Regions from separate parts of the Streptomyces sp. NPDC046915 genome, predicted to be linked through region 3. Evidence: riboswitches for the same ligand, from Rfam matches in the RefSeq annotation. Region 3 holds a riboswitch; each other region holds the start of a gene.
What was found. A riboswitch is a leader RNA that binds a small molecule or an ion and turns the genes downstream of it on or off. The one in region 3 is predicted to bind thiamine pyrophosphate.

Region 1: another riboswitch for thiamine pyrophosphate. It lies ahead of thiC (phosphomethylpyrimidine synthase ThiC); the one in region 3 lies ahead of thiO (glycine oxidase ThiO).
Region 2: another riboswitch for thiamine pyrophosphate. It lies ahead of ABZ915_RS35280 (thiamine ABC transporter substrate-binding protein); the one in region 3 lies ahead of thiO (glycine oxidase ThiO).

Annotation. Positions count from the first base shown of each region.
Region 1 covers NZ_JBEYXB010000003.1:495,451-505,951, reverse strand. Annotated here, with positions in the region: gene hisC (histidinol-phosphate transaminase) at 1-819, opposite strand, end outside; gene ABZ915_RS10485 (LacI family DNA-binding transcriptional regulator) at 1,259-2,371, shown strand; gene ABZ915_RS10480 (metallophosphoesterase family protein) at 2,651-3,724, shown strand; gene ABZ915_RS10475 (hypothetical protein) at 3,907-4,770, shown strand; gene thiC (phosphomethylpyrimidine synthase ThiC) at 4,826-6,610, opposite strand; TPP riboswitch at 6,603-6,759, opposite strand; gene ABZ915_RS10465 (YibE/F family protein) at 6,832-8,271, shown strand; gene ABZ915_RS10460 (SsgA family sporulation/cell division regulator) at 8,368-8,805, opposite strand; gene ABZ915_RS10455 (IclR family transcriptional regulator C-terminal domain-containing protein) at 8,905-9,630, opposite strand; gene ABZ915_RS10450 (DUF5326 family protein) at 9,971-10,183, opposite strand; gene ABZ915_RS10445 (cupin domain-containing protein) at 10,318-10,501, opposite strand, start outside.
Region 2 covers NZ_JBEYXB010000017.1:87,309-97,809, forward strand. Annotated here, with positions in the region: gene frr (ribosome recycling factor) at 1-281, shown strand, start outside; gene ABZ915_RS35265 (phosphatidate cytidylyltransferase) at 281-1,468, shown strand; gene ABZ915_RS35270 (hypothetical protein) at 1,580-2,266, shown strand; gene rlmN (23S rRNA (adenine(2503)-C(2))-methyltransferase RlmN) at 2,322-3,428, shown strand; TPP riboswitch at 3,453-3,560, shown strand; gene ABZ915_RS35280 (thiamine ABC transporter substrate-binding protein) at 3,650-4,732, shown strand; gene ABZ915_RS35285 (iron ABC transporter permease) at 4,783-6,384, shown strand; partial or broken gene ABZ915_RS35290 (ABC transporter ATP-binding protein) at 6,384-7,397, shown strand; gene ABZ915_RS35295 (LAETG motif-containing sortase-dependent surface protein) at 7,483-8,208, opposite strand; gene ABZ915_RS35300 (Rossmann fold nucleotide-binding protein) at 8,369-9,493, opposite strand; gene ABZ915_RS35305 (VOC family protein) at 9,542-9,946, opposite strand; gene ABZ915_RS35310 (hypothetical protein) at 10,034-10,501, opposite strand, start outside.
Region 3 covers NZ_JBEYXB010000050.1:428-10,928, forward strand. Annotated here, with positions in the region: gene ABZ915_RS48205 (thiazole synthase) at 1-459, opposite strand, end outside; gene thiS (sulfur carrier protein ThiS) at 462-674, opposite strand; gene thiO (glycine oxidase ThiO) at 671-1,831, opposite strand; TPP riboswitch at 1,829-1,940, opposite strand; gene ABZ915_RS48220 (hypothetical protein) at 1,993-2,343, shown strand; gene ABZ915_RS48225 (FAD-dependent oxidoreductase) at 2,376-3,626, shown strand; gene ABZ915_RS48230 (Rv2175c family DNA-binding protein) at 3,684-4,049, shown strand; gene thiE (thiamine phosphate synthase) at 4,219-4,872, shown strand; gene metF (methylenetetrahydrofolate reductase [NAD(P)H]) at 4,996-5,919, shown strand; gene ABZ915_RS48245 (hypothetical protein) at 5,976-6,914, shown strand; gene ABZ915_RS48250 (NAD(P)/FAD-dependent oxidoreductase) at 6,934-8,424, opposite strand; gene ABZ915_RS48255 (TetR/AcrR family transcriptional regulator) at 8,826-9,455, opposite strand; gene ABZ915_RS48260 (YhgE/Pip domain-containing protein) at 9,506-10,501, opposite strand, start outside.

The DNA of each region.
Region 1 (10,501 bases), on a different contig from region 3:
GAGCAGCTCGTCCTCCGCGCGCAGCGAGGCGATCGCCGCCTCCTGCGCCAGCTGGCTCACGCCGAAGGGCACCGCCGTCTTCCGCAGCGCCGCCGCCACCGGCTCATGGGCGATCGCGAAGCCGACCCGCAGCCCGGCGAGACCGTACGCCTTGGAGAACGTCCGCAGCACGCAGACGTTCGGCCGGCTCCGGTAGAACTCGACACCGTCGGGCACCTCGGGGTCCCTGATGAACTCCCGGTAGGCCTCGTCCAGCACCACCAGCACATCGCGGGGCACCCGGTCGAGGAAGCGCTCCAGCTCGGCCCGCCGCACGACGGTGCCCGTCGGGTTGTTGGGGTTGCAGACGAAAATCAGCCGGGTCCGGTCGGTGATCGCGTCCGCCATCGCGTCCAGGTCGTGCACATCGCCCGGCGTGAGCGGCACCTGCACCGACCGCGCCCCGCTGATCTGCGTGATGATCGGGTACGCCTCGAAGGACCGCCAGGCGTAGATCACTTCGTCGCCCGGCCCGCTGGTGGCCTGGATCAGCTGCTGGGCGACGCCCACGGAGCCGGTGCCGGTGGCCAGGTGGGAGACCGGCACGCCGAAGCGGTCCGACAGCTCCTCCATCAGGCCGGAGCACGCCATGTCCGGGTAGCGGTTGAAGGAGCAGGCCGCCGCCGTCACGGTCTCCATCACCCCGGGCAGCGGCGGGTAGGGGTTCTCGTTGGAGGACAGCTTGTACGCGACCGGGCCACCGGCCGCGGCGGGCTTGCCCGGCTTGTAGGTGGGGATACCCTCCAGCTCGGCGCGCAGCTTGGGGCTCGTCTCGCTCACCGCAGTCCTCCTCGCGACCACCGGCGGACCGTCAGCGCCGCCGGCTTCCAATACTCCTCACCTTAAGAGGATTCGGCGTTTCTGCGTACAGCTGAGCGATGACCTCCTGCGGCTCGCCGCACCATGCGCTCCGCCACACCGGCATCACGGGCATCACCACCCCAAGGCGTACGTATCGGGGGCGCGCCGCACATATATCTATGCGCCGGTGGCTCGCGCCCTGGCGCGCATCACCCATGAAGGTGAGTTGAGACCTCTTCGAGACATCGGACACTTAGCAGGCCTATCCGCGCCGACAAGTCACGTCTTGCCTTTGGAACGTTCAACTACCTTTGTTTCCAAGGTAGTTGACCCTCTATGACCATGCAGAAACGTGCCTGTCAACGCGTGCATATGCGTCCGCACTACCCCACCGCATGAGCCCTACTATCGGCTCGCCATGACAGCAGCAGGGAAGCACCAGGTGAGCCGCGCGGAAACCTCACGTCGAGGCAGTCGGCCGGGCCGGGCGGGCATCAGAGACGTCGCCGCCGCCGCCGGGGTCTCCATCACAACCGTCTCCGACGCCCTCAACGGCAAGGGCCGGCTCCCGGACGCCACCCGCCGCCATGTCCGCGAGGTCGCCGACCGGCTGGGGTACCGTCCCTCGGCCGCCGCCCGCACACTCCGTACCGGCAAATCCGGTCTGATCGGCCTGACCGTGACGACCTACGGGGATGAACCTTTCACCTTCACCGAGTTCGCGTACTTCGCCGAGATGGCCCGCGCGGCCACCTCGGCCGCGCTCGCCCGCGGCTACGCCCTCGTGATCCTGCCCGCGACCTCCCGCCACGACGTGTGGTCGAACGTCGCCCTGGACGGCACGGTCGTCATCGACCCCTCCGACAAGGATCCCGTGGTCAGCGAGCTGGTCCGGCAGGGCCTGCCGGTCGTCTCGGACGGCCGCCCCGCCGGATCCCTCCCGGTCACCGCCTGGGTCGACAACGACCACGAGGCCGCGGTCCTCGGCATCCTCGACCACCTCGCCGCCGCCGGGGCCCGCAGGATCGGCCTGCTCACCGGAACGACCACGGACACCTACACGCACCTGTCGACCAGCGCGTACCTGAACTGGTGCGAGCGGGTCGGCCAGGACCCGGTGTACGAGGCCTACCCTGCGCACGACCCCTGCGCCGGCGCCGTCGCCGCCGACCGGCTGCTCGCCCGGCCCGACCGGCCGGACGCCGTCTACGGCCTGTTCGACCCGAACGGCACCGACCTGCTGGCCGCCGCCCGCCGCTACGGCCTGCGCGTCCCGGACGACCTGCTCCTGGTCTGCTGCAGCGAGTCCACCGTGTACGCCAACACCGAGCCGCCCATCACCACGCTCTCCCTCAAGCCCCGCCGCATCGGCACGGCCGTGGTCCAGTTACTCATCGACGCCATCGAGGGCGTGGATTCGGACCACCCGGTGGAGCAGGTGATACCGACGGAGCTGATCGTGCGCACCTCCTCCCAGCGCCGGCCTCCCCGCACCACCATCAGCCCGCCCCGCGCGCCGGAGAGGAGCTGACGGCCGGCCCCGGCGCCGCGACGGAGGAGAAGTGTCCGGAGACCCGCCGACGGCCCGAGGGGGGACCGCAGGCGGCCGGCATCGGGATCAGCAGTCGGCCGAACCCCGGCCCAAACGGGGCGAAAGCCGCGGTGAACCGGCGTCTCGCTCCGATTCACCACCCCTGGGTCATCACACGGCGCGATCCGCATTCCTATGATGGGCCCACGACACCGCGGGGGCCGCTGCGACCAGGCAGTCCGATGCGGTGCAGATGCGGCGCGATGGTGGAGGGGTCTGATGACTCAGGGGGCCGGTCAGGGACCCGAGGTGGAGCGGACGGCGACGTTGCGCGACTTCCGGGTGCCCGCGTACGTCAACGAGACCGGTCCGTACGTGCGCAGCACCCATCCCGGCGACACCGCGCCCGCCGTCGAGGAGGCGTACCCCGAGGGGTACACGCCCACCGAGCGCGACCTGCCGGTCATCAACCGTGGCGACACCGTCCAGGTGACCGTCGAGCCCGGCCCCGCACCGGCCGTGCAGCCCAACACCGGGCCGGGCCCGCTGTACGTCGTCGGCGACGTGCACGGCTACCTCGACGAGCTGATCGCCGCCCTCCAGGAGAAGGGCCTGATCGACGCCGCCGGCCAGTGGTGCGCGGGCACCGCCCGGCTGTGGTTCCTCGGTGACTTCACCGACCGCGGCCCGGACGGCATCGGCGTCATCGACCTGGTCATGCGGCTGTCCGCCGAGGCCGCCGCGGCCGGCGGCTACTGCAAGGCGCTCATGGGCAACCACGAGCTGCTGCTGCTGGGCGCCAAGCGGTTCGGCGACACCCCCGTCAACTCGGGCGCCGGCACCGCCACCTTCCAGGCGGCCTGGCTGCTCAACGGCGGCCAGAAGACCGACATGGACCGCCTCCAGGACCACCACCTGCAGTGGATGGCCCGCCTGGACGCCGTCGAGGAGGTCGACGGCTACCTGCTCGTCCACTCCGACACCACCGCCTATCTCGACTACGGCGACTCCATCGAAGGGGTCAACGACACCGTCCGCGAGACCATCACGCGCAACGACGCGGACGAAGTCTGGGACCTGTTCCGCAAGTTCACCAAGCGTTTCTCCTTCCGCGAGGGCGGCGCCGAAGCAGTGCGCTCCCTCCTCGATACGTACGGCGGCACCCGCATCGTTCACGGCCACAGCCCCATCCCCTACCTCCTGGGCGAGGTCGGCTCCGAGGACGAGGACGAGGACACCGGCCCCGTGGTCGAGGGACCCCACGTCTACGCGGACGGGCTGGCCATCGCGATGGACGGCGGAGTGACCATGGCCGGAAAGCTGCTGGTCCAGCAACTTCCCCTGGGTGGCTGAGCGTTCGCCGGGCAGGCGTTCACCCGGCGGCGTTCGTGCAGGCCGGCACCCAATTTCTGGCAACCCCCTGTCACCACGCGCCGTGACGGCTCTACCATCGGCTTATCCGTAGCAGGCTCCCCTCCGTTTCTGCCCGACGGCTCGTCGACGTGCGAGCCCCAAGCCCTACGGAGCATCGGGGGATGCACATGAACAGCGTTCCGCAGCACCTGCTGAGCGAGGACCGCCAGGAATACGAGCGGATCCTCGATGAGGCGCTGCGCTCCGCACCACACCGCCCGGAACTGGCCGCTGTAGGACAGCGGCTCAACCCCGAACAACTGCGCACCATGGCGCTCAACGCCACCGCACTCATCACGGCGGCCGCAGCGACCGAGTACCAGCACTACGTGAAGGTCCGCGAGGAACTGCGCCGGCCGGCGCCGCCCGTCCCGTCCTCCGTACCCCTGTCCGAGCCCGCGGAGCCGGTCACGGGTCCGATGGGACTGGCCACCTCCCTGGGCGAGGCCGCCGAGACCGCCGGCGCGGGCGCCGTCGCCGTCGTCGCGGTCCTCGCTCCCGTGCTCGCCGGCACCGCCGCGGCGATCTTCCTCCTCGTCGGCTACATATTGAAAATGCTGGACCCGGCTCCGGCCTTCGCCCAGACGATGATCACCACCGGCTGGGTGTTCGGCGCCATGACGGCGGCCGCAATCCTGGTCGCCGCCGTCGGCCTGCTCCTCACCGCCCTGCGCAACAACCCCTCGCTCGACGGACCCCATGGGGAGGCGACCGAGGAAGTGACCCGGGCCAGGGAAGCCTGGCACGAGGCCCTGCTGGAGCGCGGCATCCTGCCCTTCCTCCAGGAAGCGCTCGCCACCCCCGGCACCGGCGCACTGCACCGCATGACCCCGCCGGGGCCGACCGGACGCATGCCCCGGCTCGGCTACGGCCGACCGGGATTCAGCAGCCCCGACGACGGCACCACCCCTGGCCCGCGCCCGAGCTTCAGCAGCCCGGACTACACGAGCCCGGACTTCGGCGGCCCGGAGCACCAGCCGGAATGACCCCCGGCTTGCGCCCCCGGCCGGGGGCGCAAGCCGGACAGGCGGCGCCTCCGCGTCAGTCCACGACCGGCAGATAGACCCGGTTCCCCGCTGCCGCGAACTCCTTCGACTTCTGCGCCATACCCTCCTCGATCTCGGCCTGGCTTCCACCGTGCTCACGCCTGATGTCGTGTGAGATCTTCATGCTGCAGAACTTCGGCCCGCACATGGAGCAGAAGTGGGCCGTCTTGGCGGGCTCGGCCGGAAGCGTCTCGTCGTGGAACTCCCGTGCCGTGTCCGGGTCGAGGGCGAGGTTGAACTGGTCCTCCCACCGGAACTCGAAGCGGGCGTCGGACAGCGCGTCGTCCCATTCCTGGGCACCCGGGTGCCCCTTGGCGAGGTCGGCTGCGTGGGCGGCGATCTTGTAGGTGATGACGCCGGTCTTGACGTCGTCACGGTTGGGCAGGCCCAAGTGCTCCTTGGGCGTGACATAGCAGAGCATCGCCGTGCCCCACCAGGCGATCATCGCGGCACCGATGCCGGAGGTGATGTGGTCGTACGCCGGTGCGACGTCTGTCGTCAGCGGGCCGAGCGTATAGAACGGAGCTTCATCGCAGATCTCCTGCTGAAGGTCGATGTTCTCCTTGATCTTGTGCATCGGGACGTGTCCCGGGCCCTCGATCATGGTCTGTACGTTGTAACGCTTGGCGATCCGGTTGAGTTCCCCGAGAGTTCGGAGTTCCGCGAACTGGGCCTCGTCGTTGGCGTCCGCGATCGAACCGGGCCTGAGCCCGTCGCCCAGCGAGTACGTGACGTCGTAGGCGGCGAGGATCTCGCAGAGCTCCTCGAAGTTCTCGTACAGGAACGACTCCTTGTGGTGCGCCAGGCACCAGGCCGCCATGATCGAGCCGCCGCGCGAGACGATGCCAGTCTTGCGGTTCGCGGTCAGCGGCACGTACGCCAGACGCACACCGGCGTGGACGGTCATGTAGTCCACGCCCTGCTCGGCCTGCTCGATGACCGTGTCCTTGTAGACGTCCCAGGTCAGTTCCTCGGCCTTGCCGTCGACCTTCTCCAGTGCCTGGTAGAGCGGCACCGTGCCGATGGGGACGGGGGAGTTGCGCAGCACCCACTCGCGGGTGGTGTGGATGTTGCGGCCGGTGGACAGGTCCATGACCGTGTCGGCGCCCCAGCGGGTCGCCCAGGTCATCTTCTCGACCTCCTCCTCGATGGAGGACGTCACCGCCGAGTTGCCGATGTTGGCGTTGACCTTCACCAGGAACCGCTTGCCGATGATCATCGGCTCGATCTCCGGGTGGTTGACGTTGGCGGGCAACACGGCCCGGCCCGCCGCGATCTCCTCGCGGACGACCTCGGGAGAAACGTTCTCCCTCAGCGCCACGAACTCCATCTCGGGCGTGATCTCACCTCGACGGGCATAGGCGAGCTGGGTGACCGCCTGGCCGTCCCGGCCCCTGCGCGGCTGGCGGGGCCGTCCGGGGAAGACCGCGTCGAGGTTGCGCAGGCCACCCCGCGGCGAGGTGTGCTTGATCCCGTCGTCCTCAGGACGGACGGGACGGCCCGCGTACTCCTCGGTGTCACCGCGGCCGATGATCCAGTTCTCCCGCAGCGGCGAAAGACCCCTGCGGACGTCGGTCTCGACGAGTGGATCGGTGTACGGGCCGGAGGTGTCGTACAGCGTGACCGACTGCCCGTTGGTGAGGTGCACCTGACGGACCGGCACCCGCAGGTCGGGGCGTGAGCCCTCGACATACCCCTTGTGCCAGCCGATGGACTTCCCGGCCTCCCCGTCGCTGGAGAGCTGCGTGGAGGCAGGCGTGCGTGCGTCCTTGTTGGTCATAAGACCTACTCCCTACGCCGGCATTACCCGGTAACAGGTTCGGCGGTCGACGCAGCGGTTTCCGTCTGTCGGTGTTCCACGTGAAACATCGCGAAGACGGAGGTCAGCGCCCTCTCAGCCCGGTGCTCCGAGCTCCCGCGTGTGCAAAGGTGCCTCCACGCTAGCGTCATTTGTGGCGCGGTGAACAGTGCGCCTCTGCCCGTTCTTGCAATCATCGGGCGGTGACCACGACGCAACAGCCTCCGTACCCGCCCACCGAGCCGCCGCACAGGCACCGCCCTGGCGACGGCTCAGAATTCGGTCATGACGCCGGTGAAGGGCACGGGCGCGGCAGAGGAGACGGACACGGCGGGGGACACGGGCACTCCCACAGTCACAGCCACGGCCCCGCGACGCCGGTCTCCAAGCATCTGCGCAGGGTCATCGCGGCCGTTCTGATCCCGTTCACCGCGGCGGTAGCGGTCGGGCTCGTGGTGCTGTGGCCCGGCGGCGCCCCTCCGCACCAGCGAACGGGGGTCGGCTTCGACCGGCAGACGCAGCAGGCGACGGTCGCCAAGGTCGTCGAGGTCAGCTGCAAGTCGGCGAACGCCTCCGGGGGCACCCCGGCCGGCGACGCCTCCACCGCCGAGGGCAGCTCCACGCAGCAGAAGGCGAGTGGCACCTGCAAGAAGGCGACGATCCGGGTCGACACCGGCAAGGACAAGGGCCGTACGTTCACGGAGATCGTGCAGCCGGACCAGCCGCGGCAGCTGCACCAGGGCGAGAAGGTCGTGGCCGCCTACGAGCCCTCGGCGCCGAAGGACCTGCAGTACTCGGTGACCGACGTCAACCGGCGCTTCCCGATGGCGCTGCTGGCCGGGCTCTTCGCCCTCGCCGTCGTGATCGTCGGGCGGATGCGTGGCGTCATGGCACTGGTCGCGCTGTCCATCAGCTTCCTGATCCTCAACTTCTTCATCCTGCCCGCGATCCTGCACGGATCGGACCCGCTGATCGTGGCGGTCGTCGGCTCCAGCGCCATCATGCTGATCGCGCTCTACATGTGCCACGGTCTGTCGGCCCGTACGTCGGTGGCGGTCCTCGGCACGCTGGTCTCGCTGTCGCTGATCGGCGTCCTCGGCAAGCTGTTCATCGGCTGGGCGGCCCTCACCGGCAACACCGACGACAGCACCGGTCTGATCCACGGCCTGTATCCGTCGATCGACATGAGCGGTCTGCTGCTCGCCGGTGTCATCATCGGGTCGCTCGGTGTCCTGGACGACGTGACGGTGACCCAGACCTCGGCCGTATGGGAGCTGCACGAAGCCAATCCGTCGATGGGCCGGCGGGGTCTGTACCGTGCGGGCATCCGTATCGGCCGCGACCACATCGCATCCGTGGTCAACACACTCGTGCTGGCCTACGCGGGTGCCGCGCTGCCCCTGCTGCTGCTGTTCTCCATCGCGCAGAGCAGTGTGGGCACGGTCGCCAACAGCGAGCTGGTGGCGGAGGAGATCGTGCGCACGCTGGTGGGCTCGATCGGTCTGGTGGCCTCCGTACCGGTCACCACCGCCCTCGCGGCCCTGGTGGTGGCGGCCGATCGTCCTGGAGCGGAGCCGGCCGTGGCCACCGTGACCTCGTCGCCCCCGGCACGTGGCGGACGGGGCAGGCGCAGGAAGCGGTGAGGATCCGTCAGGAGCTGGCGAGATCTGCGGAGAAGCGTTACTGCAAGCTCCCCGGTGCCGAGGCGCAGCGTCCGGGCCGGGTCCTGCCGTAACGCTTCAGCCGGCGCTCTGTTCCTCGGCCAGGATGCGGTCGAGGGCCTCGTCGAGGTGGGCGTCGAAGTCGGCCAGCGCCCCCTCCTGCCCCAGCGGCACCAGCTTGTCCGTACGGTCGAGGAAGGCCACCAGCGGGGGCGTCGAGGAGCGGAACAGGGCCTGGTCGGCACCGACCTGAAGCCGGATCAGCACCTCGCCCAGCGCCTCGGGGCCGGCGGGCGCGATGCGCACATCGCCGTCGCCGCACGGCCGGCCCACCCCGTCGATCAGCAGCTCGCGCCCGAAGGCCCAGGTCACCGGGGCATCACCGGGCAGGTGGAAGGTCAGCCGCACGGCATAGGGATCGCATGTCTCGTATCGCAGTTCCACGGGGATGCGGAAGGAGAGCTCCTCCGACACGAGAAAGCTCATCATGACTTCTGCCTGTACGGACTCGCGCATCGCCCATCCCGTCATAGGACACCGACTGGCCGGTAATGACCCCTTTGACACTGATGAAATCTTGCTGAAAGTACACAAGAGATCACAAGGAGTGAGTTTTCAGATACTGATAGAGAGCGCGATCGAGCCCAGATGCCGTCCGACCTCTCTCTGGAGCCGCTGGACCGCGGGCAGCAGCCGGTCGGCCTGGTGGGAGGGCAGGGAGAGGGCCATCGTGGCAGCCGTGGTGCCGACGGTGATCGGGATCGCGGCGCAGACCGTGCCCAGCGCGTACTCCTGCCGCTCCGTCGCCGGTTCCATCCGCCGGATCCGCTCAAGGCGCCGCAGCAGGGAGCGGTCGTCGCGCACCGTGTACGGCGTGAGGGACTGCACGGGGTAACGGTCGAGGTGGTCCCGGCGGGCCTCCTCGTCCAGCTGGGACAGCAGACACTGACCGATGGCGTGCGCGTGCCCGGTCTCGCGGAAGTCGGCCCACTCCTCGACCGCGGGGTTGCCCGGGGTGTCGGAGACGCACATGACCTCGATCTCGCCCTCGCGGTACATGGCGTAGTACACCGGTACACCGATGGAGTCCCGGCAGTGCGCGAGCGCGTCGGCGACCGTGCTGCGACGTTTCTGCTTCGCTCCGCTGCTGCTCAGCCGCTCGGCCGCTTCGCCGAGGAAGAACAGTCCCTTCTCCCGGCGCAGATAGCCCTCGTGCACCAGGGTGCGCAGCAGGTGGTACGCCGTGGGGAGGGCGAGGCCGGTCTCGCGGGCCAGTTGCTTGGCCGGGGCCCCGTACTCGTGACCGGCGACGGTCTCCAGCAGGCGCATCGCGCGCTGCACGGATCCGATGAGGGTCGCGGACTGCCGCTGTTCGGGGATCGCCACGGTGTGCGGCCGCCCGGCCGGGGGTGTGGCGGTGCGTGGGTGGGGCTGGGTGGGGGGTGCGTGCGGTTCCGCGGGTGCGGTGTCGACCGTGGCCAAGAGGTCACTCCCGAAGCGCGAGGGGGCAGCCCGTGCAGCAGGAACACGGGGTGGGGTGTATGCCGTCCCCGGGGCTGGGCCCCGTGGCGAATTCCGGACTCTAACGGCCCGCCACCGCCCGTGGACCGCTCGCCCGGAAAACTTCCCTCGCCCGAGGGAACCGGCGATCCCTGTTACCGTCACCGGCTCCCGCGGCGCCTCACCAGTCGCTGCGCGACGAGGAGCCCGCCATGAACTTCCGCACGATGTAGATGAGTCCGCCGACCAGGGCCACGAAGACCAGCGCCTTGAAGAGCAGGCCGATCACGAACCCGACGACGGTGGCTATGAGGCCGCCGAACACGACGAGGGCGATGACCGGCACCGCGACCCACTTCACCCACCACGGCAGACCCGCGAAGATCTCTCGCATTGCCCTTGTCCCTTGCTCTCGAAGTCGTGCTCCAGATGTCCTGCCTCGATGCTAGGTCCGCGAGCGGGCCCGGCGGGGCCCTCGCATCCCTTGTCCTCCCCTGAGCGTTCCCCTAGGGAATCACGGGGACGGCTTCACGCCTCGGGCGGAGAGAACACCACCAGAACCCTGAGGTCCTCGCTGATGTGGTGGAACTTGTGAGCGACCCCGGCCGGCACGAAAACCACGCTGCCCCGTGCCACCTGGGTGGTCTCCAGGCCGACCGTGATGGAGGCGCGGCCGCTGACGACGAAGTACACCTCGTCCTGCTTGTGCGGC
Region 2 (10,501 bases), on a different contig from region 3:
ACGACGGCAACATCATCCGCGTGGTGTTCCCCGAGCTCACCGAGGAGCGCCGCCGCGACTACATCAAGGTCGCCAAGGGCAAGGCGGAGGACGCCCGGGTGTCGATCCGCTCGGTGCGCCGCAAGGCCAAGGACGCCCTCGACAAGCTGATCAAGGACGGCGAGGTCGGCGAGGACGAGGGCCGCCGTGCGGAGAAGGAACTCGACGACACCACCGCGAAGTACGTGGCCCAGGTGGACGAGCTCCTCAAGCACAAGGAAGCGGAACTGCTCGAGGTCTGATGAACGACTCTTCCTGGGGCGCTCCGCCACAAGCCGGGTCACAAGCCGGGTCACAGGCCGGGTACTGGGGGCCCACCGACCAGGGACCGGTCCGGGGGGCTGCCCCGGCGGGCCCCGCGTACGATGCGCATGACGCGCAGCAGACTCGCCCCATGCCGGCCGTGCCCGACGTACCCGTTCATGGCCCTCGTGGCGGACACCAGGACGACGACCGGGGGGCCGCTCGGCTGAGCGGCCCCTTGTTCCGCGACGAGCCGCAGGCCCAGTCCTACGGGCCGTATGACATGCCGCGGACGTCGCCCGACGGGGCGGCGCCGCAGAATCCGGAGCCCATGCCCGACGCCCCGCAGCCGGCCCCCGCGCCGCAGAAGAAGAGTGCGGGCCGGGACCTGAGCTCGGCCATAGGGGTGGGCGTCGGGCTCGGCGTGGTGATCGTCGCGTCCCTGTTCATCGTCAAGGCCGTGTTCGTCGGCGTCGTGGCGGTCGCCGTCGTCGTCGGCCTGTGGGAGCTGACCAGCAGGCTTCAGGAGCGCAAGGGCATCAAGGCGCCCCTGGTCCCGCTGGCCGTCGGCGGTGCGGCGATGGTCGTCGCCGGGTACGTCCGGGGTGCCGAGGGCGCCTGGGTGGCGATGGCGCTGACCGCGCTGGCGGCACTGGTCTGGCGGATGACCGAACCACCGGAGGGTTACCTCAAGGACGTCACGGCGGGCGTCTTCGCGGCCTTCTACGTCCCGTTCCTGGCCACGTTCGTCGCGATGATGCTCACCGCCGGCGACGGCCCGTGGCGCGTGCTGACCTTCCTCCTCCTGACGGTCGTCAGCGACACCGGGGCGTACGCCGTCGGCTGGCGCTTCGGCAAGCACAAGCTCGCCCCGCGCATCAGCCCGGGCAAGACCCGCGAGGGCCTGCTCGGCGCGGTGCTGTTCGCCATGGTCGCGGGCGCGCTGTGCATGCAGTTCCTGATCGACGACGGCGCCTGGTGGCAGGGCCTCCTGCTGGGCTTGGCGGTCGCGGTCAGCGCCACCCTCGGCGACCTCGGCGAGTCCATGATCAAGCGCGACCTGGGCATCAAGGACATGGGCACGCTGCTCCCCGGTCATGGCGGCATCATGGACCGCCTGGACTCGCTGCTGCCGACGGCTCCGGTGGTGTGGCTTCTTCTGGTGATCTTCGTGGGATCCGGCTGACCGTCGCTTCTGCACCGTCCGTACCGGCGATCGCGTCCGAGGATCCCGCAACCACCCCTTCCGAACATATGATCATTCCGCCGTGATCCGTGTCCGGGAGGGGTGAGGCGTGTGTGGGGACGTAGGCGTGCCAAGCGGGAGCAGGAGGCGGCCGACGCGGTCGAGGCGCTCGCCGGGAGTCTGAGGTCCACGATCGACTCCGCCGACGAGACGCACCAGGCGCTGCTGGACATGCGGGAGCAGCTGGCGCAGGAGCTCGCGGAGATCGCCGCACTGCTCGGCCACCGCGACGGGATGCCCGTCGACGCGATCCGGCAGCAGACCGATGTGGCCGCGCGGATCCTCGGGGACATCGACCGGATGTCCGAGGAGTACGGCGACACGCGGGCGCTGCTCGTCGGCAAGGACGAGAACGACCTCGACGAGATCATGCCGGCACTCGAGGAACTCGTGGCGCACGCCCAGGGCATGGCGGAGATCGGGGAGTCGTTCGCGGGCCTCATCGAGTCGATGCTGGAGCTGCGGGAGAAGACCCACCGCCTGCGCGAGGACCTGATCCCCCTGCGCGAACGCGTCCACGCCGCCTTCCGCGCGGCCCAGAAGGAACTGGACGCGACCCAGGGCGCCCCCGGCTGGTTCGGCCGCCAGGCGACCCTCGCCGCCCTCGGCGACCGGCTCACCGCCCTGGACGAGGGCCGGGTGATCCCCACCCAGGACCGCAGGGTCAGCGACCAGTACCGCGACCTGGAACGCGACATCGCAGAACTCCGCGACACTCTGGGAACAGGCCCGGCCTGACCGCCCCACCACTCGTCCCGGGCCACCCAAGTCGATCTGCGACACTGGTAAGGCCATGCCTAAGCCCGGAGAACTCATTTTCGTCGCGCCGCGCGGAGCCAAGAAGCCGCCGCGGCATCTCGCTGATCTCACGCCTGCCGAGCGCAAGGAGGCGGTGGCCGAGATCGGGGAGAAGCCGTTCCGCGCCAAGCAGCTCTCGCAGCACTACTTCGCGCGGTACGCGCACGACCCGGAGCAGTGGACCGACATCCCCGCCGGTTCGCGCGACAGGCTGCGGGAGGCGCTGCTGCCGGAGCTGATGACGGTGGTGCGGCATCTGTCGACCGACCAGGGGACCACCCGCAAGACGCTGTGGCGGCTGTTCGACGGGACGCTCGTCGAGTCGGTGCTGATGCGGTACCCGGACCGGGTCACCATGTGCATCAGCTCGCAGGCGGGCTGCGGGATGAACTGCCCGTTCTGCGCGACCGGGCAGGCGGGGCTCGACCGGAATCTGTCCACCGCCGAGATCGTCCATCAGATCGTGGACGGGATGCGGGCGCTCAGGGACGGAGAGGTGCCCGGCGGACCGGCGCGGCTGTCCAACATCGTCTTCATGGGGATGGGCGAGCCGCTCGCCAACTACAAGCGCGTGGTGGGTGCCATCCGGGCGCTCACCGATCCCGAGCCGGACGGGCTCGGGCTGTCGCAGCGCGGCATCACCGTCTCCACCGTCGGGCTCGTCCCGGCGATCCACCGGTTCTCCGACGAGGGCTTCAAGTGCCGGCTCGCGATCTCGCTGCACGCGCCGGACGACGAGCTGCGCGACACCCTCGTACCCGTGAACACGCGCTGGAAGGTGCGCGAGGTGCTGGACGCCGGCTTCGAGTACAGCGCCAGGTCCGGCCGGCGGCTGTCCATCGAGTACGCGCTGATCCGGGACATCAACGACCAGGCCTGGCGCGGTGACCGGCTCGGGCGGCTGCTCAAGGGCAGGCCCGTGCACGTCAATCTGATTCCGCTGAACCCGACGCCGGGTTCCAAGTGGACCGCGTCGCGGCCGGAGGACGAGAAGGCCTTCGTGGAGGCCATCGCCGCGCACGGAGTGCCCGTCACCATCCGGGACACCCGTGGGCAGGAGATCGACGGAGCCTGTGGTCAGCTGGCGGCCACCGAGCGGTAGTCTGTGGGCGTCAAGTACATCTTCATATTCCGACAGGGGAGCGCCACAGCGCTGAGAGTGCGGCAACCGGGCCGCAGACCCTCTGAACCTCGCCCAGGTCATTCTGGGTAGGGAGTTCGGTCATCACTCGAGCTGTTGCGCCCTGCCCGGGCACCGGCGGATTCCTCCGCGGGTCCCGGGCAGGGCCGCGTCTCTTCCTGGTCAACCCCAGGAGGAATCCAGTGCACAACAAGACCTTCGTGGCCGTGGCCGTAGGGCTCGGTCTCGTGGCGCTGCCCGTTCTGACGGGGTGTGGGGCGTCGAACGGGAAGGGTTCGGCGGACTCCAGGACCGTCACCCTCGTCAGCCACGACTCGTGGGCCGTGTCGAAGAACGTGCGGAAGGACTTCGAGAAGCAGTCCGGGTACAAGCTCCGGGTCCTGAAGGACGGCGACGCGGGCCAGGCCGTCAACAAGGCGATCCTGACCAAGGACAACCCGCAGGGCGACGTCTTCTTCGGCGTGGACAACACCCTGTTGTCGCGGGCCCTCGACAAGGGGCTGTTCCAGTCGTACGAGCCCAAGGGCTCCGACCTGATCCTGCCCCAGTACCGCGTCGACCAGGACAAGCACCGGGTCACGCCCGTCGACACCGGCGACATCTGCGTCAACTACGACAAGGCGTACTTCAGCGAGCACAAGCTCACACCGCCGCAGTCGTTCGCCGACCTCGCCAAGCCCGAGTACAAGAACCTCCTCGTCACCGAGAACGCGGCCACCTCCTCACCCGGCCTCGGCTTCCTGCTCGGCAGCGCCGCGAAGTACGGGGACGGCGACTGGCAGGACTACTGGAAGAAGCTGAAGGCCAACGGCGTCAAGGTCGTCGACGGCTGGGAGCAGGCCTACTACCAGGAGTTCTCCGGCTCCTCCGAGGGCAGGAAGGCCGGCGGCGACCGGCCGCTCGTGGTGTCGTACGCCTCCTCCCCGCCCGCCGAGGTGATCTTCGCCAAGAAGCGGCCCAGCACCGCCCCGACCGGGGTGTCGTACGGCACCTGCTTCCGGCAGACCGAGTACGCGGGGCTGCTGAGCAACGCGGGGAACACCAAGGGCGGCAAGGCGTTCCTCGACTTCCTGCTCACCAAGGAGTTCCAGGACGACATGCCGCTCAACATGTTCGTCTACCCGGTGCGCGAGGCCGCCCAGGTGCCGCCGGACTTCGTGAAGTACGGCCCGCAGGCCAAGTCCCCCGAGACCATGGCCCCCGAGAAGATCGCCGCCCATCGCGACCAGTGGGTCAAGTCGTGGACGTCGCTGGTACTGAAGTAGCCACGCCCAGGCGGGGTATCAGGCGGGGAACCGCGGCGCGGCTCGGCCTCATGGCCCTGCCCGTCGCGTTCTTCGCGGTGTTCTTCGCCTGGCCGGTGGCCGCGATCGTGGCCCGCGGGCTGAAGGTGGACGGCGTCTGGCAGTTCTGGCGGATGGCGGACGTCGTCACCCAGCCGGACATCGGGCACGTGCTGTGGTTCACCACCTGGCAGGCGCTGGCCTCCACCGCGCTCACCCTGCTGATCGCGCTGCCCGCCGCCTACGCCTTCGCCCGCCTGGACTTCCCCGGCAAGCAGGTGCTGCGGGCCGTCGTCACGGTTCCGTTCGTGCTGCCGACCGTCGTCGTCGGCACCGCCTTCCTCGCGCTGGTCGGGCGCGGCGGGCTGCTGGACGAACTGTGGGGCGTGCGGCTGGACACCACCGTGTGGGCGATCCTGCTGGCGCACGTCTTCTTCAACTACGCGGTCGTCGTACGGACGGTCGGCGGACTGTGGGCACAACTCGACCCGCGTCAGGAGGAGGCCGCCCGGATGCTGGGGGCGTCCGCGCTGCGCGCCTGGCGGAAGGTGACGCTGCCCGCCCTCGCACCCGCGGTGGCCGCCGCCGCCCTGATGGTGTTCCTGTTCACCTTCACCTCCTTCGGCGTGGTCCAGATCCTCGGCGGGCCCACCTTCTCCACCGTCGAGGTGGAGATCTACCGGCAGACCTCCGAAGTCTTCGACCTGGCCACGGCCGCCGTCCTCACCCTGGTCCAGTTCCTCGCGGTCGGCGTGATCCTCGCCGTGCACGCCTGGACGGTACGGCGCCGGGAGACCGCGCTGCGGCTGGTGGACGCCGCCGTGACCGCCCGTCGGCCGCGCGGCGCGGGTCAGTGGGCGCTGCTGGCGGGTGTCCTCGCCACCGTCGCCCTGCTGTTGGTGCTGCCCCTCGCCGTGCTGGTGTCGCGCTCGCTGGACGCGCCGGGCTTCGGTTACTACCGGGCGCTGACCGACGACGGCGGCGGCATGTTCCTGGTGGCGCCGATCAACGCGATCACCAATTCCCTCCAGTACGCCGTCGCCGCGACCGCCATCGCCCTGGCTGTCGGCGGTCTGGCCGCCGCCGCGCTCGCCCGCCGGGACGCGGGCCGGATCGTGCGCGGTTTCGACGCGCTGCTGATGCTGCCGCTCGGCGTGTCCGCGGTGACCGTCGGCTTCGGGTTCCTGATCGCGCTCGACAAGCCGCCGCTGGACCTCCGGCAGTCCTGGATCCTGGTGCCGCTCGCGCAGGCGCTGGTCGGCGTGCCGTTCGTCGTACGGACCATGCTGCCCGTGCTGCGGGCCGTGGACGGGCGGCTCAGGGAGGCGGCGGCCGTGCTCGGGGCCTCGCCCTGGCGGGTGTGGCGGGAGGTCGACCTGCCGATGGTGCGGCGGGCGCTGCTGATCGCGGCCGGGTTCGCCTTCGCGGTGTCGCTGGGGGAGTTCGGGGCGACCGTGTTCATCGCGCGGCCCGACAACCCGACGCTGCCCGTCGCGGTGGCCCGGCTCCTCGGCCGGCCGGGCGAACTCAACTACGGGCAGGCGATGGCCCTTTCCACGATTCTGATGGTGGTGTGCGCGGCCTCCCTGCTCGTTCTGGAGCGGCTGCGCACCGACCGGACGGGGGAGTTCTGATGCTGCTGAGCCTTGAGGCCGCGACCGTGCGCTTCGGCGGGCGGGCGGTGCTCGACGCCGTGGACCTGTCGGTCGACGAACACGAGATCGTGTGCGTGCTCGGGCCCAGCGGCAGCGGCAAGTCGACGCTGCTGAGGGCGGTGGCCGGGCTGCAACCGCTGGACTCCGGGCGGGTGGTGCTCGACGGACGCGACCAGAAGGGCGTGCCCGCGCACCGGCGCGGGGTGGGGCTGATGTTCCAGGACCACCAGCTCTTCCCGCAGCGGGACGTGGGCGGCAACGTGGCCTTCGGGCTGCGCATGCAGGGGGCGGCGAAGGGCCGGCAGGAGGCCCAGGTACGGGAGTTGCTGGACCTGGTGGGCCTGCCGGGCGCCGCCGGCCGGGCGATCGCCGGGCTGTCCGGCGGGGAGCAGCAGCGCGTGGCGCTGGCCCGGGCGCTCGCTCCCCGGCCCCGGCTGCTGATGCTGGACGAGCCGCTCGGGCAGCTCGACCGGTCGCTGCGGGAGCGGCTGGTGGTGGAACTGCGGGAGCTGTTCGGCCGGTTGGGGACCACCGTGCTCGCCGTGACGCACGACCAGGGCGAGGCGTTCGCGCTGGCCGACCGGGTGGTGGTGATGCGGGACGGGCGGATCGCCCAGTCCGGTGTTCCGCTGGAGGTGTGGCAGCGGCCGGCCGACGAGTTCGTGGCCCGCTTCCTCGGCTTCGACAACGTGGCCGGCGCGACGGTCGCCGGGGAGGCCGCGGACACGCCGTGGGGCAAGCTGCCGGTGCCCGCGGGCGCGCCACAGGGTGCCCGTACGGTGCTCGTCCGGCCCGCCGGTGTGCGGCTCGTCCCGGCCGGCGAGGGTCTGCGCTGCACGGTGACCGCCCGTACGTTCAGGGGCACGCATGTCGCCGTCCATCTCCAGCCCGAGGACGCCCCGCGTCTGGAGGCGGCGTGCGCGCTCAGGGAGGCGCCGGAGGTCGGTGGGGAGGTCGGCGTGGAGTTCGACGCGGCCGAGATCGTCGTACTCGAGGAGCGGCCGCCCGCCGGGGGACGGCAGTGGCCCGCCCCCCGGACGGGGGAGCGGGCCACGGTGGTGCACGAGGAGTGAGGCGTCAGCGACCGCTGCCCGCCCCGCGACGGCGCATGCCGTAGAACACCGCGCCACCGCCGACGACGACCAGGGCGGCCGCGATGCCCGCGATCAGACCGGTGTTGGAGTTCGCACCGGTCTCGGCGAGGTTCGAGTCACCGGCCGCCGGGGACGGCTCGTTGTTCGAGGTGCCCGCCGGGGCGGTGCTGGTGCCCTGCGGAGCCGACTCCGACGCGGACGCGGACGGGGTCGCGGACTCGGCCGGGGCCGAGGCCGACGCCGAGGCGGACTGCGACGGCTTCGAGGTCTCCGTGGCGGGCGCCTTGGGGGTCTCGGGCTCCTTGGTCTGGCAGGCCGTGGAGGGAGTGGTCAGGTTGGGCGAGATGTCCGCGTCGACCTTCTTGCCGGCCTTGACGTGGACGCGGTACGTCGCGTTGGGCTTCCAGTCCTCCGCGAAGGTGACCGTGGTGCCCGTGCTGGATCCCTTGATGTTCTGCGGCTTGCCGATCTGCTTCACATCGGCACCGTTGTTCTCCAGGAACACGGTGATGATGGCAGGGGTGCCTGCGGCGTCCTTGTCGGTGACGACGATGACGCCCTTACCGCCGTCGCACGTGGCCTCGGCGGAGAAGTCACCTATTTCGCAGGCGAACGCGGTGCCCGCGACACCCAGCGCCAGCGCGGCGGAAGCGGAGGCGACACCCAGGACACGCACGGAACGGCGTGCGTTGCGGCGAGTTTTGGACACGTTTGTCCATTACAGAGTGCATAACTGCGGGGGGCTGAAGGGGAGATGACATGACGAAGAGGTGAGGCATCATCAACCCCAAGAGGCTCACAGGTCTATAAGTGCTCCGTAAGGAGTGTCAATGCGCAAGCGGAGCACGTGCGTTGACTTTACCAGCTTATTAACCAACGATACGTTTCAATGCCTCGGGCGCCTCCTCGATCCGGTCAACAAGGGCGATTCGGGACTCCATCGACCGCCCCCGCGCGAGCGCCTGCAACAGCGGCCACACCGGGAGCCGTTCCGTCCAGTGCGCCCGGTCCACGAGCACCATCGGCGTGGGCTCGCCCCGCGACTCGTAGTAGTTCGGGGTCGCGTTGTCGAAGACCTCCTGTACGGTCCCGGCGGCGCCCGGCAGGAACACCACGCCCGCGGTGGAGCGGGCCAGCAGGCCGTCCTCGCGGGTGGCGTTGGCGAAGTACTTCGCGATGTGCGCGGCGAAGGCGTTCGGCGGCTCGTGACCGTAGAACCAGGTCGGGATGCCCACCGACGCACCACCGTCGGGCCAGCGGTCGCGCACCTCGAAGGCGGCGTGCGCCCAGTCGGAGACGGACGGCCGGAACGAGGGGGCCTTGGCGAGGAGTCGCAGCGCCTCCCCGAGCATCCGGTCCTCGAACGGGGCGGAGTACGCACCGAGGTTGGCCGCCTCCATGGCCCCCGGACCGCCGCCGGTCGCCACCGTGAGCCCGGCGCGGGCCAGTTCGCGGCCCAGACGGGCGGCACCGGCGTACGCCTCGGTGCCGCGCTCCATGGCGTGGCCGCCCATGACGCCCACCACCCGTGTGCCGGCGAGGAGTTCGTCGAGCGCGTCGGAGACGGCGTCGTCGTGGATCGCGCGCAGCATGGACGAGTAGACGTCGCCGTCGGACTTCGTCCGCTGGAACCAGTCGTAGGCCCGCGCGTCCGGCGTGGCCTCGTATCCCTCGTCGAGGGACTCGAACAACTCGTCCGGCGTGTAGACGAAGCCACGGTACGGGTCGAAGGGCAGGCCCGGCACGGGCGGGAACACCAGCGCGCCGGCGGCCCGCACCCGGGCGGCGGCCTCGGGATCCATCGGGCAGCCGAGGAAGACGGCTCCCGAGGCGTCCACGGAGAGCAGGACGTCCGTACGGGCCGTCAGATCGACTGCCTGGACACGGAACCGGGCGAGCGTGCCGTGTTCGGCGACCACCTCGTCGAACTCGACGAGCGACTCTATCTCGTGGTCGTGGGCGGCACGGTTGGGCTGGGCGGGTGTCGGATGCACCCGCCCATGCTGGCACAGCCGTTCGCATCCCGGTCCGGGTTCGGCGGCTCAGCCCTGGATCGCCGCCGGGTCCATCCACGTGATCTCCCAGGTGTGGCCGTCGAGGTCGTCGAAGCCCCGGCCGTACATGAAGCCGTGGTCCTGGGTCCGGCCGGCCGTGCCGCCCGCCGCGACCGCCTTCTCCACCAGCTCGTCGACCTTCTCGCGGCTCTCGGCGCTCAGACACACCAGCACCTCGCTGGTCTTGGCCGCGTCGGCGATCTCCTTGTCGGTGAAGGTCGCGTAGAACGGCTTGGTGAGGAGCATCGCCACGATGGTGTCGCTGATCACGACGGAGGCCGCGTTCTCGTCGCTGAACTGCGGGTTGATCGTGTAGCCCAGCTCCGTGAAGAACTTCTTCGAGGCGTCCAGGTCGTTCACGGGCAGGTTCACGAAGATCATCTGCTGGTACATGCCGGTCTCCCGTCGGGGTGCGGTGCGTCGTTACGGCTGATAGACCGGCGGCCGCCGGGAATCTCATCGGTGGCCGGCAGATTTTCTTCAGCGGCCCAGCGGGAGTGCCGCGAGGTGGGCGACCGCCAGGGTGAGCGGGCCGAACAGGGCGAGCAGCGCGCCCGCCCGCAGGGCCGCCGCACCGCGCAGGAGCGTGGCGCGGGCGCCGAGGCGGACCAGCGCGGCGGTGGTGCCGGCCCGGGACTGCCTGGCCTCCACGGCCGCCGTGAGAAGCGTGGCCACCGTGCAGCCGGCCACCAGGAGGGTGCCGAGGCCGGTCAGCGGGCCGAAGGACGGGGCGCCGCCGGCGTACGGGGCCGTCATCGCGTACGCACCGGACGCGACCGCGCAGACGATGCCGAGGGGGCGGCCGACCCGGGTGGCCTCCGCCATCAGGACGCGGCCGGCGAGCAGTCTCAGCGCGCCCGGCCGGACCGCTTGCAGCAGGAGGCCGCACAGGTGGGTGAGGCCGGGGCCCGCGAGGACCAGGCCGGCCGCGGTCAGGGCCCAGCCGGC
Region 3 (10,501 bases):
CGGCATGATCGCCGCACAGCCCACGTCCTCCAGCTTCCGCGCCAGCACGGGATCGTCATTGGTGTACGGCAGCACCGTGAACCCGTCGTCGACCAGCGTCTCCGCCGCCTCCAGCGTCTCGATCGGATCCGGCAGCAGCGTGCGCTCGTCGGCGATGACCTCCAGCTTCACCAGATCGCCGCCCAGTGCTTCCCGTGCCAGCCGGGCGGTGAGCACGGCCTCCCCGGCGGTGAAGCACCCCGCCGTGTTCGGCAGCACCCGGATGCCGAGCCGCTCCAGCACCGACAGCACCGAGCCGTGCACACCGGGGTCCACCCGCCGCATCGCCACGGTCGTCAGCTCCGTGCCGGAGGCGACCAGCGCCCGCTCCAGCACCTCCAGGCTGGGCGCACCGCCCGTACCCATGATCAGGCGGGACGTGAAGGACGTACCGCCGAGGACGAAGGGGTCGTCGGCCATGGTCAGCCTCCCTGGACGGCGGTGAGGACTTCGACGCGGTCACCCTCGGCCAGAGCCGTGGCGGGCCACTGCGCGCGCGGGACGACGGTTTCGTTGAGCGCGGCAGCCACGCCGCGCGGCGCCGCGGTGAGGGACTCGACGAGAGTGTCGAGAGCGGTGCCGGGGGCGACCTCCCGGCGCTCTCCGTTGACGGAAATGGTGACCGGGTTGTTCATACGGGCTGCTCCGTGAGTGCCGTGCTGAAGCGCTTGAGGGTGAACGGGCGGGCTTCCTCGGGCAGTTCACCGGTGGTCAGGGCGTGCGCCAGGGCGTCCCCGGTGACGGGCGTGAGCAGTACGCCGTTGCGGTAGTGCCCGGTGGCCAGCAGCAGGCCGTCCAGACCGGTCGGGCCGAGCAGCGGCGCGTTGTCGGGCGAGCCGGGGCGCAGGCCGGCCCGGGTCTCCGTGAGCGGCAGCTCGGTGATGCCGGGCACCAGCTCGTGCGCGTCGCGCAGCAGCTGGTACACCCCGCCCGCGGTCACCGTGGTGTCCCAGCCCAGCTCCTCGCTGGTGGCCCCGACGACCAGCTCGCCGTTCTCCCGGGGCACCAGGTAGACATGGCTGCCGCGGACCACGGCCCGTACGGTCCGGCTGAGGAACGGTGCGTACCGCTCCGGCACGGCGAGCCGCACCACCTGCCCCTTCACCGGCCGCACCGGCGGCAGCAGGTCCTCGGGCAGGCCCGCGAGCCGCCCGCTCAGGCTCCCGGCGGCCAGCACCACCTGGCCCGCGCGCAGCACGCAGCCGTCCGAGGCGGTGACGCCGGCCGCCCGGTCCCCTGCGACGTCGAAGCGTTCGGCCCACACCCGGTGGAAGACCACCCCGGCCCGCTCGCACGCGGCGACCAGCGCGGCCGACAGCCGGCGCGGGTCGATCTGGTGGTCGCCGTCCACCCGCAGCCCCCCGCGCACCCCCGGCGCCAGCAACGGTTCGAGGCGGCGGCACTCCCGCCCCGACAGCCATTCCGACTCCAGGCCCGACCGGTGCTGAAGGGCGTGCAGCTCGCGCAGGTGGGCGCGGTCGTCGGCGTCCAGCGCGACGGCGAGCGTGCCGCATCTGCGGTAGCCGAGGTCGAGGCCGGTGAGCTCGGTCAGCTCGGCCGCGAAGTCCGGATAGCGGCGGGCCGACGCCAGGTTCAGGCCGAGCAGCCGCTGCTCGCCGTGGTGCAGCTCCGTGACGGCGGCGAGCATCCCGGCCGCCACCTGAGCGGCCCCGCCGCCGGGCTCGGGGTCCACCACGGCCGTGCTCAGGCCGCGCTGCGCGGCCCGCCAGGCCGTGACCAGGCCGATGATCCCGCCCCCGATGACGAGGACGTCGGACGTACGTGACGACATGGGCGTCCAGCCCCTCCCTTCGCCGGCATGACCCGGATCAGGTTCGTACGGTCGGAGGCCGCCAGCCTCCCTCTCAGCCCGGTGCGTCCGGGCTCCCGCGAGTGCTTGTACGGTGGCCACCCTAGCCCGCAGCGCACCGACTCGTAAGGAGGCCTCCGCCGATGGCCCGCTCGCTCGACGGTCTGATCCTCGCCCCCGTAGCGGACCAGGCCCCGGGGCAGGTGGGGACGCGCACCCGGTTCGCGTACCACGAGAAGAACGGCGAGATCTGGGCCGAGTACGCGGGCGGCGATGTCATACGCGGGTCTCTGGTGGGCACCCGGGAAGGGGACCGGCTGGACTTCCGGTACGTGCAGCTGAAGCGGGACGGCACCACCTCCTGCGGACACTGCGCGTCCACCGTCGTCGAGCTGTCCGACGGCCGGGTGCGGCTGGAGGAGACCTGGGAATGGGAATCGCAGCCCGGAGCGGGTACGAGCGTTGTGGAGCAGGTCACTGAGCACGCCCCCTGACTGACGAACAGTCAGTTGACTATGGTGATCGAGTGAGCGAGCAGACGCGGGAACAGGGCACGTCACAGGCGCGGCGCGTGGTCGTCGTCGGCGCGGGCATGGCCGGGGTGCAGACCGCGGTCGCCCTGCGCGAACAGAGCTTCCGGGGCACCGTGGCGCTGATCGGCGCCGAACCCCACCAGCCGTACGACCGGCCCCCGCTGTCCAAGGCCGTGCTGCTGGGCAAGGCCGAGGGTTCCGCCTTCGACGTCGACTTCGACGCGCTCGGCATCGAACTCCTCCTCGGCCGCGAGGCGCTGGGCGTGCGTCCGGGCGACCACGAGGTCGACACCGAGGCGGGGCCCGAACCGTACGACGTCCTGGTCCTGGCCACCGGCGCCGAACCGGTCCGGCTGCCCGGCACGGAGGGCGTCTCCGGCGTGCACCTGCTGCGCACCCTCGACGACGCCGAACGGCTGCGGCCGGTACTCGCCCGGCAGCACGACATCGTGGTCGTCGGCGCGGGCTGGATCGGCGCCGAGTTCGCCACGGCGGCCCGTGAGGCGGGCTGTGCGGTGACGGTCGTGGAGGCGGCGGACCGCCCCCTCGCCGGCGCGCTCCCGGCCGAGGTGGCCGCGCCGATGGTGTCCTGGTACGCCGACAGCGGCGCCGTGTTGCGCACCCACGCGCGCGTGGAGCGCGTCGAGCCGGGCGCGGTGGTGCTCGACGACGGCTCGCGGGTGCCCGCGGGCGCCGTCGTCGTCGGCATCGGCGCCCGCCCCGCCACGGCGTGGCTGGCCGGCTCCGGCATCGAACTCGGCGCGCACGGCGAGGTGGTGGCCGACGAGCACCTGCGGACCTCCGCCCCGGACGTGTACGCGGTCGGCGACTGCGCCTCCTTCCCCTCCCGCCGGTACGGGGAACGACTGCTCGTCCACCACTGGGACAACGCCCTCCAGGGCCCGCGCACGGTCGCCGCGAACATCATGGGCGAGACCCCCGCGGTCTACGACCCCGTGCCGTACTTCTGGTCCGAGCAGTTCGGCCGCTTCGTCCAGTACGCCGGTCACCACGGCGCGGCCGACCGCACCCTGTGGCGCGGCGATCCGGCCGGCCCCGCGTGGACGGTCTGCTGGCTGAAGGAGGACCGGCTGGTGGCCCTGCTCGCCGTGGGACGCCCGAGGGACCTGGCCCAGGGACGACGGCTGATCGAGGCGGGCACACCGATGCGGCCGGAGATACTGGCCGACCCGGCGAGGCCCCTGAAGAGCGCCACGGCACCGGGCCCGGGACCTGGCAAATAGCCCCGGGTGGACCGCCCTGACTTCCGAGTGTCAGTGGCAGATGGCAGGCTAGATCCCGTGACCGAGATTGACGCGAAGATCGATGCTCTCGTCCCCGCCTGGCTGAACCTGCCCGACATCGCCGAACAGCTCGGCGTCGAGGTGACACGTGTGCGGCAGCTGGTCAAGGAGGGCCAGCTCATCGCCGTACGCCGTGGTGAGAACCGGGCGCTGCACGTCCCCGCCGCCTTCATCGACGGGGACAAGGTCGTCAAGGGCCTGTCCGGGACCTTGACGCTCCTCAGGGACGACGGCTTCACCGACGAAGAGATGCTGGAATGGCTCTTCACCCCGGACCCCAGCCTCCCCGGCACCCCCGCACAGGCCCTGAGCGAGAATCGCGGCACGGAGGTGAAGCGCCGCGCCCAGGCGCTCGCCGTCTGACCCGGACCATCCGAACCGAACACCGTCCGGCGTACGGGCCGCGGCCCCGGGGCCCCGGCCGCGGTGAGTCACGTCCGCCCGCACCCCTGGGGGAGCGGGCGGCCGGTGACCGGCCCGGCCATCGGCCCGTACGCCGCCGACCGCGCACCGACAACGGGGGGACCCACGCATGTCCGACACCGCCACCGCCCGGGGGCGCCTCGCCGACGCCCGGCTCTACCTGTGCACGGACGCCCGGAAGCGGCAGGGCGACCTCGCCGAGTTCCTCGACGCGGTACTGGCCGGCGGTGTGGACATCGTGCAGCTGCGGGACAAGGGCATGGAGGCGGCCGAGGAACTGGAGCACCTCGCGGTCCTCGCCGACGCCTGCGCCCGGCACGGCAAGCTGCTCGCGGTCAACGACCGCGCGGACATCGCCCACGCCGTCGCCTCGGACGTGCTCCACCTCGGCCAGGGCGACCTCCCGGTCCCCGCGGCCCGCGCGATCCTCGGCGCGGACGTCCTCATAGGCCGTTCCACGCACGCCGAGGCCGAGGCGGAGGCCGCCGCCGTCCAGGAGGGCGTCGACTACTTCTGCACCGGCCCGTGCTGGCCCACCCCCACCAAGCCCGGCCGGCACGCCCCCGGCCTCGACCTGGTCCGGCACACCGCCGCGCTGGGCACCGACCGTCCCTGGTTCGCCATCGGCGGCATCGACCTGGGCAACCTCGACGAGGTCCTGGACGCGGGGGCCCGCAGGGTGGTCGTCGTACGGGCGATCACGGAGGCCCCGGACCCGGGAGCGGCGGCGGCGGAGTTCGCCAAGCGGCTCCGGCAGGCGTGACGCGGCGCCCACCGGGGTCCACCAGCGTCCACCTGTGTCCAAGGGATGGACAACGGCCCGGCAATTCGGGCAAATAACCGAACCCCGGTTGGGGGACCGGCCGCCCCTGGCTAACCTGCCGGTATGGCCCTCGGAACCGCATCAACCAGGTCCGATCGCGCGCGTACGGTGCGTGACATCCTCGGCACCGGCAAAACGACGTACTCCTTCGAGTTCTACGCGCCCAAGACCCCCCAGGGCGAGCGGAACCTCTGGAACGCGCTGCGCCGGGTCGAGGCGGTGGCGCCGGACTTCGTCTCCGTGACGTACGGCGCCGGCGGCTCCACGCGCGCCACCACGGTCAAGGAGACCGAGCAGATCGTCGTCGACACCACGCTGACGCCGGTCGCCCACCTCACCGCGGTCGACCACTCCATCGCCGAACTGCGCAACATCATCGGCCAGTACGCGGACGCCGGGATCCGCAACATGCTGGCCGTGCGCGGTGACCCGCCCGGCGACCCGATGGGTGACTGGGTGCCGCACCCCAAGGGCCTGACCTACGCGGCCGAGCTGGTCCAGCTCATCAAGGAGTCGGGCGACTTCTGCGTGGGCGTCGCCGCGTTCCCGGAGATGCACCCGCGCTCCTCAGAATGGGACACCGACGTCACGCACTTCGTCGACAAGTGCCGGGCCGGCGCCGACTACGCCATCACGCAGATGTTCTTCCGGCCGGAGTCCTACCTGCGCCTGCGTGACCGGGTGGCCGCGGCGGGCTGCGAGACCCCGGTCATCCCCGAGGTCCTGCCGGTGACCAGCGTGAAGATGCTGCAACGGTTGCCGAAGCTCAGCAACGCCGTGTTCCCGTCCGCCCTGAAAGAGCGGATCCTCACAGCCAAAGACGATCCGGCGGCGGTACGCTCCATTGGTATCGAATTCGCCACGGAGTTCTGCGCACGGTTGCTGTCCGAGGGAGTGCCCGGACTGCACTTCATCACGCTCAACAACTCCACGGCGACGCTGGAAATCTACGAGAACCTGGGCCTGCACCATCCCCCGCAGGCCTAGACCGGCCGCCCCGCGATACGACACACTGCGTAGCGGCCACTGGGAGAGGGGCGTACATGGGCTGGACGGTCCTCTACATCGCGTTCGGCATCGTCGCGCTGTGGTTGCTCGGTGAGGTGCTGCTTCAGTACAAGGCGCGGCTGCGCTGGCGGCTGCTCGCCTTCGTCGGCTTCCTCGGTGTCGTGCTCGGTGTGCTGATCCCGTCCGTGCCGGTCATCGGCCTGGGCGCGGCCGCCTTCGCGGTCGGGCAGACCTACGTCACGCTGTCGTTCCGCCGCGGCTTCGCCGCGGGCTGGGCGGTCAGCCGTCCGGAGCCCGGCGCCACCGGCAAGAGCAAGAGCAAGCGCCGCCGCGGCGAACCCGAGCCCCAGGACCCGGCCCTGGAGGTCTCCGACCTCCAGGGCGCGCGGGCGGCCGGCTACGGCGACGACAGCCCCGGCTACGGCGACGACTACGACCGCGACGACGTCTTCAACCCCGCCGCCCGCTCCGCCGGGCCCACGGCCGCCGAGACCACCGCGGTCTACGAGCCGCAGCCCATGCCGGACGAGACCGGTACGTACGGCATATACGGCGACTCCTTCTCGGGCTCCGCCCAACCGTCCGCCGCCCAGCAGGACACCTACGCGACGGCCGCCCAGGGCACCGACCAGTCGTACGCGTACGACTACTCCGGCTACGGCCAGCAGCAGCAGTACGGCTACGAGGCCGGCGGCCAGCAGCAGTACAGCGGCTACTCCGACCCCTACGGCGGAACCGGTTACGACCAGACGTACGGCGGCCAGCAGTACGACCAGCAGGGTTACGGCCAGGGCCAGAGCCAGGGCCAGTACGGCACCGGCGGCTACGGCGAGACCCCCGCGGACGGCGTCTGGGTCCCGCAGCAGCGCACCGACGGGTCCTACGGCGGTGAACTCCCCACCGAGCAGCCGTACCCCTACCAGACGGGCGGTCAGCAGCAGGGGAACGGGTTCGACGAGCAGTACCGATTCTGAGCCTCACCGCTCGAGGGACTCACTGCGAGCCGCGGAAGTCCGGCCCCTCCACGATCAGCCCCGCCACCAGCGCGCCGGACATCCCGGCGTGGGGGAGTCCACCGCCGGGGTGTGACCAGCCGCCCACCCGGTACAGGCCCGGCAGGCGTGTGGTGTTCGCCGGATGCAGGAAGCGGCCGTCCGCCGCGGCGAGCGCGGGAGCGGGGACGGCCCCGGAACCCGTCTCGGCCGCGGTGTCACCGGGCGTCCGCACCTCGTGCCAGATCAGCCGCTCGCGCAGGCCGGGAACAGCGGCCCCGGCGGCGTCCAGGACGAGGCCGGTGAAACGCCGGACCGTGCTCTCCTGCTCCCAGCCCGCCTCCGTCGGCACCATGGCCTGGACGACCACCGACTCGTACCCGCCCTCCGGACGCGAGGAGGGGTCGTCGGGCCGCAGCACGGTCACCGTGGGCCGCGCGGGGTCCGGCGCGTGCACGACCGTGCGGTGCGCGGCACCGGGCTCGCGCTCGCCGCGCAGCGCCAGCAGCACGGTGAACCGGCCCGTACGGGGCGGCACGGTCTCCGCGCGCACATCCCCGTCCGCGTCCAGCGGATGCCCCGTCAGGCCCCGCAGCCGCACCGGGTCCACGTCCGCCACGACGTGGTCGGCCTCGGCCACCGTCCCTCCCCCAGAGCCGAAAGCCGGGGAGGTGCCCCCAGCGAACTCCACCCCCGCCGCCCGGCCGTCCTTCTCCAGGATGCCGGTGACCTCCGCGCCGAAGGCGAACTCCACCCGGCGGGCCAGGCACCGCTCGTACACCGCGCGCGCCAACTCCCGTATGCCGCCGCGCACATACCAGGTGCCGAAGGCGTGCTCCAGATAGGGCAGCACCGCCGCGCTCGCCGGAGCCAGCCGGGGATCGAGGCCGTGGGCGAGCGCGTGGCTCTCCAGGAGCGCCGCGAGACGCGGGTCGCGCAGCTCCCACTCCCCGACCTCGGCGAGCGTGGTGGCCCGGCGGGTGCGCAGCAGCCGCTTGTGCGGAACGGCGGGGTAGGGCTCACGCTCGGCCAGCACGCGCCAGTTCGGCCACAGGGGCTCTTCCAGCAGCGGACGCCGGGTGCGGTCCCAGGCCTCGCGCGCCCGCACCAGGAAGTCCCCCCAGCGCCCGCCCGCGCCCGCGCCCAGTGCTTCGTCCAGGGCGGTGACGACACCCGCGCGCGAGGCGTTCGGCAACGACACCTCGGTGCCGTCCGCGAAGACGTGCCGGGACGACGGGTCGACCTGCACCAGCTCGACGCAGGCCTCCAGCGGCTCCTTGCCGGTCTTGACGAACAGGTCGCGGTAGACCGCGGGCAGGGGCAGCAGTCCGGGGCCGGTGTCGAAGCGGAACCCGTCCCGCTCGAACCGGCGCACCGCACCGCCGTACGTCTCCGTACGCTCGTACACCGCCACCCGGTGGCCCGCGACGGCCAGCCGGGCGGCGGCCGCCATCGCGCCCATCCCGGCGCCGATCACCGCAATCCGTGCCATGCCTGCGACCTTAGCGACCGCCACCGACAATCCCGGCCACGGGCTGGGGATGAGCGCGCAGGGCTGAGTATCCGTACCTAGTGCATGAGATGAGTACGCGCACGGATGGGCTGCCACCTGCGCGAACGAGAGAGTGGAGGCACGGAGAAGGGGCGCGGCTCCGGCACCGGCGACACGGGGCGCCGGAACGGAGCGGCCCTCGATCCGCTCCTTCCGCCGATTCCGTCGGCGGAAGCGAGGCACGGGGGGTACCCGGGGGACGACCGAACGGGGGCCCACGGGGGGACGTACGGGGGAGCACGAAGGAAGCGCCGGTTCGAGGTGGCCCGCGGGGGACGCGGCCACGACGGACCGGCGCTTTTCCGTGCACGCACGCGTGCGGCTGCTGCCGGGGCGCCGGCTCAGCCCTTCCCGCTGACCCGCCCCTGGAGCAGCCGGGACAGCGCCGCGTGGACGTCGTCCAGGGACCGCTCCGGCTGGAACGACTTCCAGTCCAGCGCGGCCACCAGCACCATGCCGACCAGCGCGGCCGCGGTCAGCTGCACGTCGATCTCCTCGCTGAACTCGCCGTTCGCCACGCCCTCGCGCAGCACGCCCTCCACGACGGCGACGGCCTCCTGCCGGACCACCATCAGCGTGGACTGCCAGGCGCGGTTGGTGCGCCACAGCTCGGCCACGTACAGCTGGGTGAAGGCCGGATAGCGGTCGATGAAGACCAGCCCGGCCCGGACCATCGCGTCCAGGGCGTCGACCCTGCTGCCGCCCTCGCGTGCCGTCCGCTCGGCCGCCTCGCGCAGGGACGCGGTGAGGAGGCCGACGCCGTGCCGCAGCAACTCCTCGAAGAGAACCGACTTGCTCGCGAAGTTGTAGTAGACCGTGCCCTTCGCGACCCCGGCACGCTCGGCGATCTCGTCCACCGTGGTGGCGGAGAAGCCCTGTTCGGCGATGAGCGTGACGGCAGCCTCGTAGAGCTTCTGCCGGGTGGCCTCGCGGCGCGTGCTGCCACCCGACGTGGCGCTGCTGCTTTCCATGGCGTCGATTCTCACAGGAACGGCGTCCGAACGGGGCACGAAAGGGGAGGTCACAGGCTCAGCTCGGGATGCAGCCGGTCCAGGGTCCACACCTGGTGGCGGCGGGCCGACAGCGCGGTGAGCGCGAGGGCGCCCGCGGTGAACGCCGTCAGCACGCCGCAGGCCAGCCACACCGGGCCGAGGCCCCCGCCCGTGATGAGCCTGCGCAGTGCCTGCACGACGTAGCTCATCGGCAGGAAGGGGTGGATCGCGTCGAAGAAGCGGGGACTGGTCTGCACCGGGTAGGTACCGCCCGCGGAGGTCAGCTGGAGCATCAGCAGGGCGAGCACCAGGATCCGGCCGGCCGCGCCGAAGCGCGCGTTCAGCCACTGCACGATCGCCCCGAAGCAGGCCGCCACCAGGAACAGGAAGCCCACCGTCCCGGCCGCCCGGGTCATCTCCAGGCCGATCGCCCAGTGCAGGACGGACATCAGTGCGGCCGTCTGGAGCACCCCGATCGCGGCCACCGGCAGCCAGCCCGCCAGCGCGGTCCGCCAGGCGGACGAGCCGGCCGCGAGGGCACGCCGGTTGAGCGGCGGGATCAGCATGTACGCCACCATGGCGCCCACCCACAGGGACAGCGGGATGAAGTACGGGGCGAACCCGGTGCCGTAGTTCGGCGCGTGGTGCAGGTCCCTGGAGGCGAGCTGGACCGGGTCGGCCATGACCCCGGTGCGCTCGTCGCGGTCCCGCTTGCCGTAGTCGGGGATCTTCTTCGCCCCGTCGTGCAGTCCGCCGGCCAGCTTCCCGGAGCCGTCGACGAGCTTGTACATGCCACCGCTGAGGGTCTCGGCGCCCGACTCGGCCGTGCCGATGCCCGTGTCGAGCTTGGTCGCGCCGGTCTTCGCGGTGCCGAGTCCGGTGTGCAGCTTCTTGGCGCCCGCGGCGACCTTGCCCGCGCCCTCGTTCAGCTTGTTGACGCGGGACACGGCGTCGTCGAGGTCCTCGGAGAGGTGCGGGGCGCGGTCGGCGAGCGCCTGGGCCTGCTGCTGGAGCGTGCCGAGGTT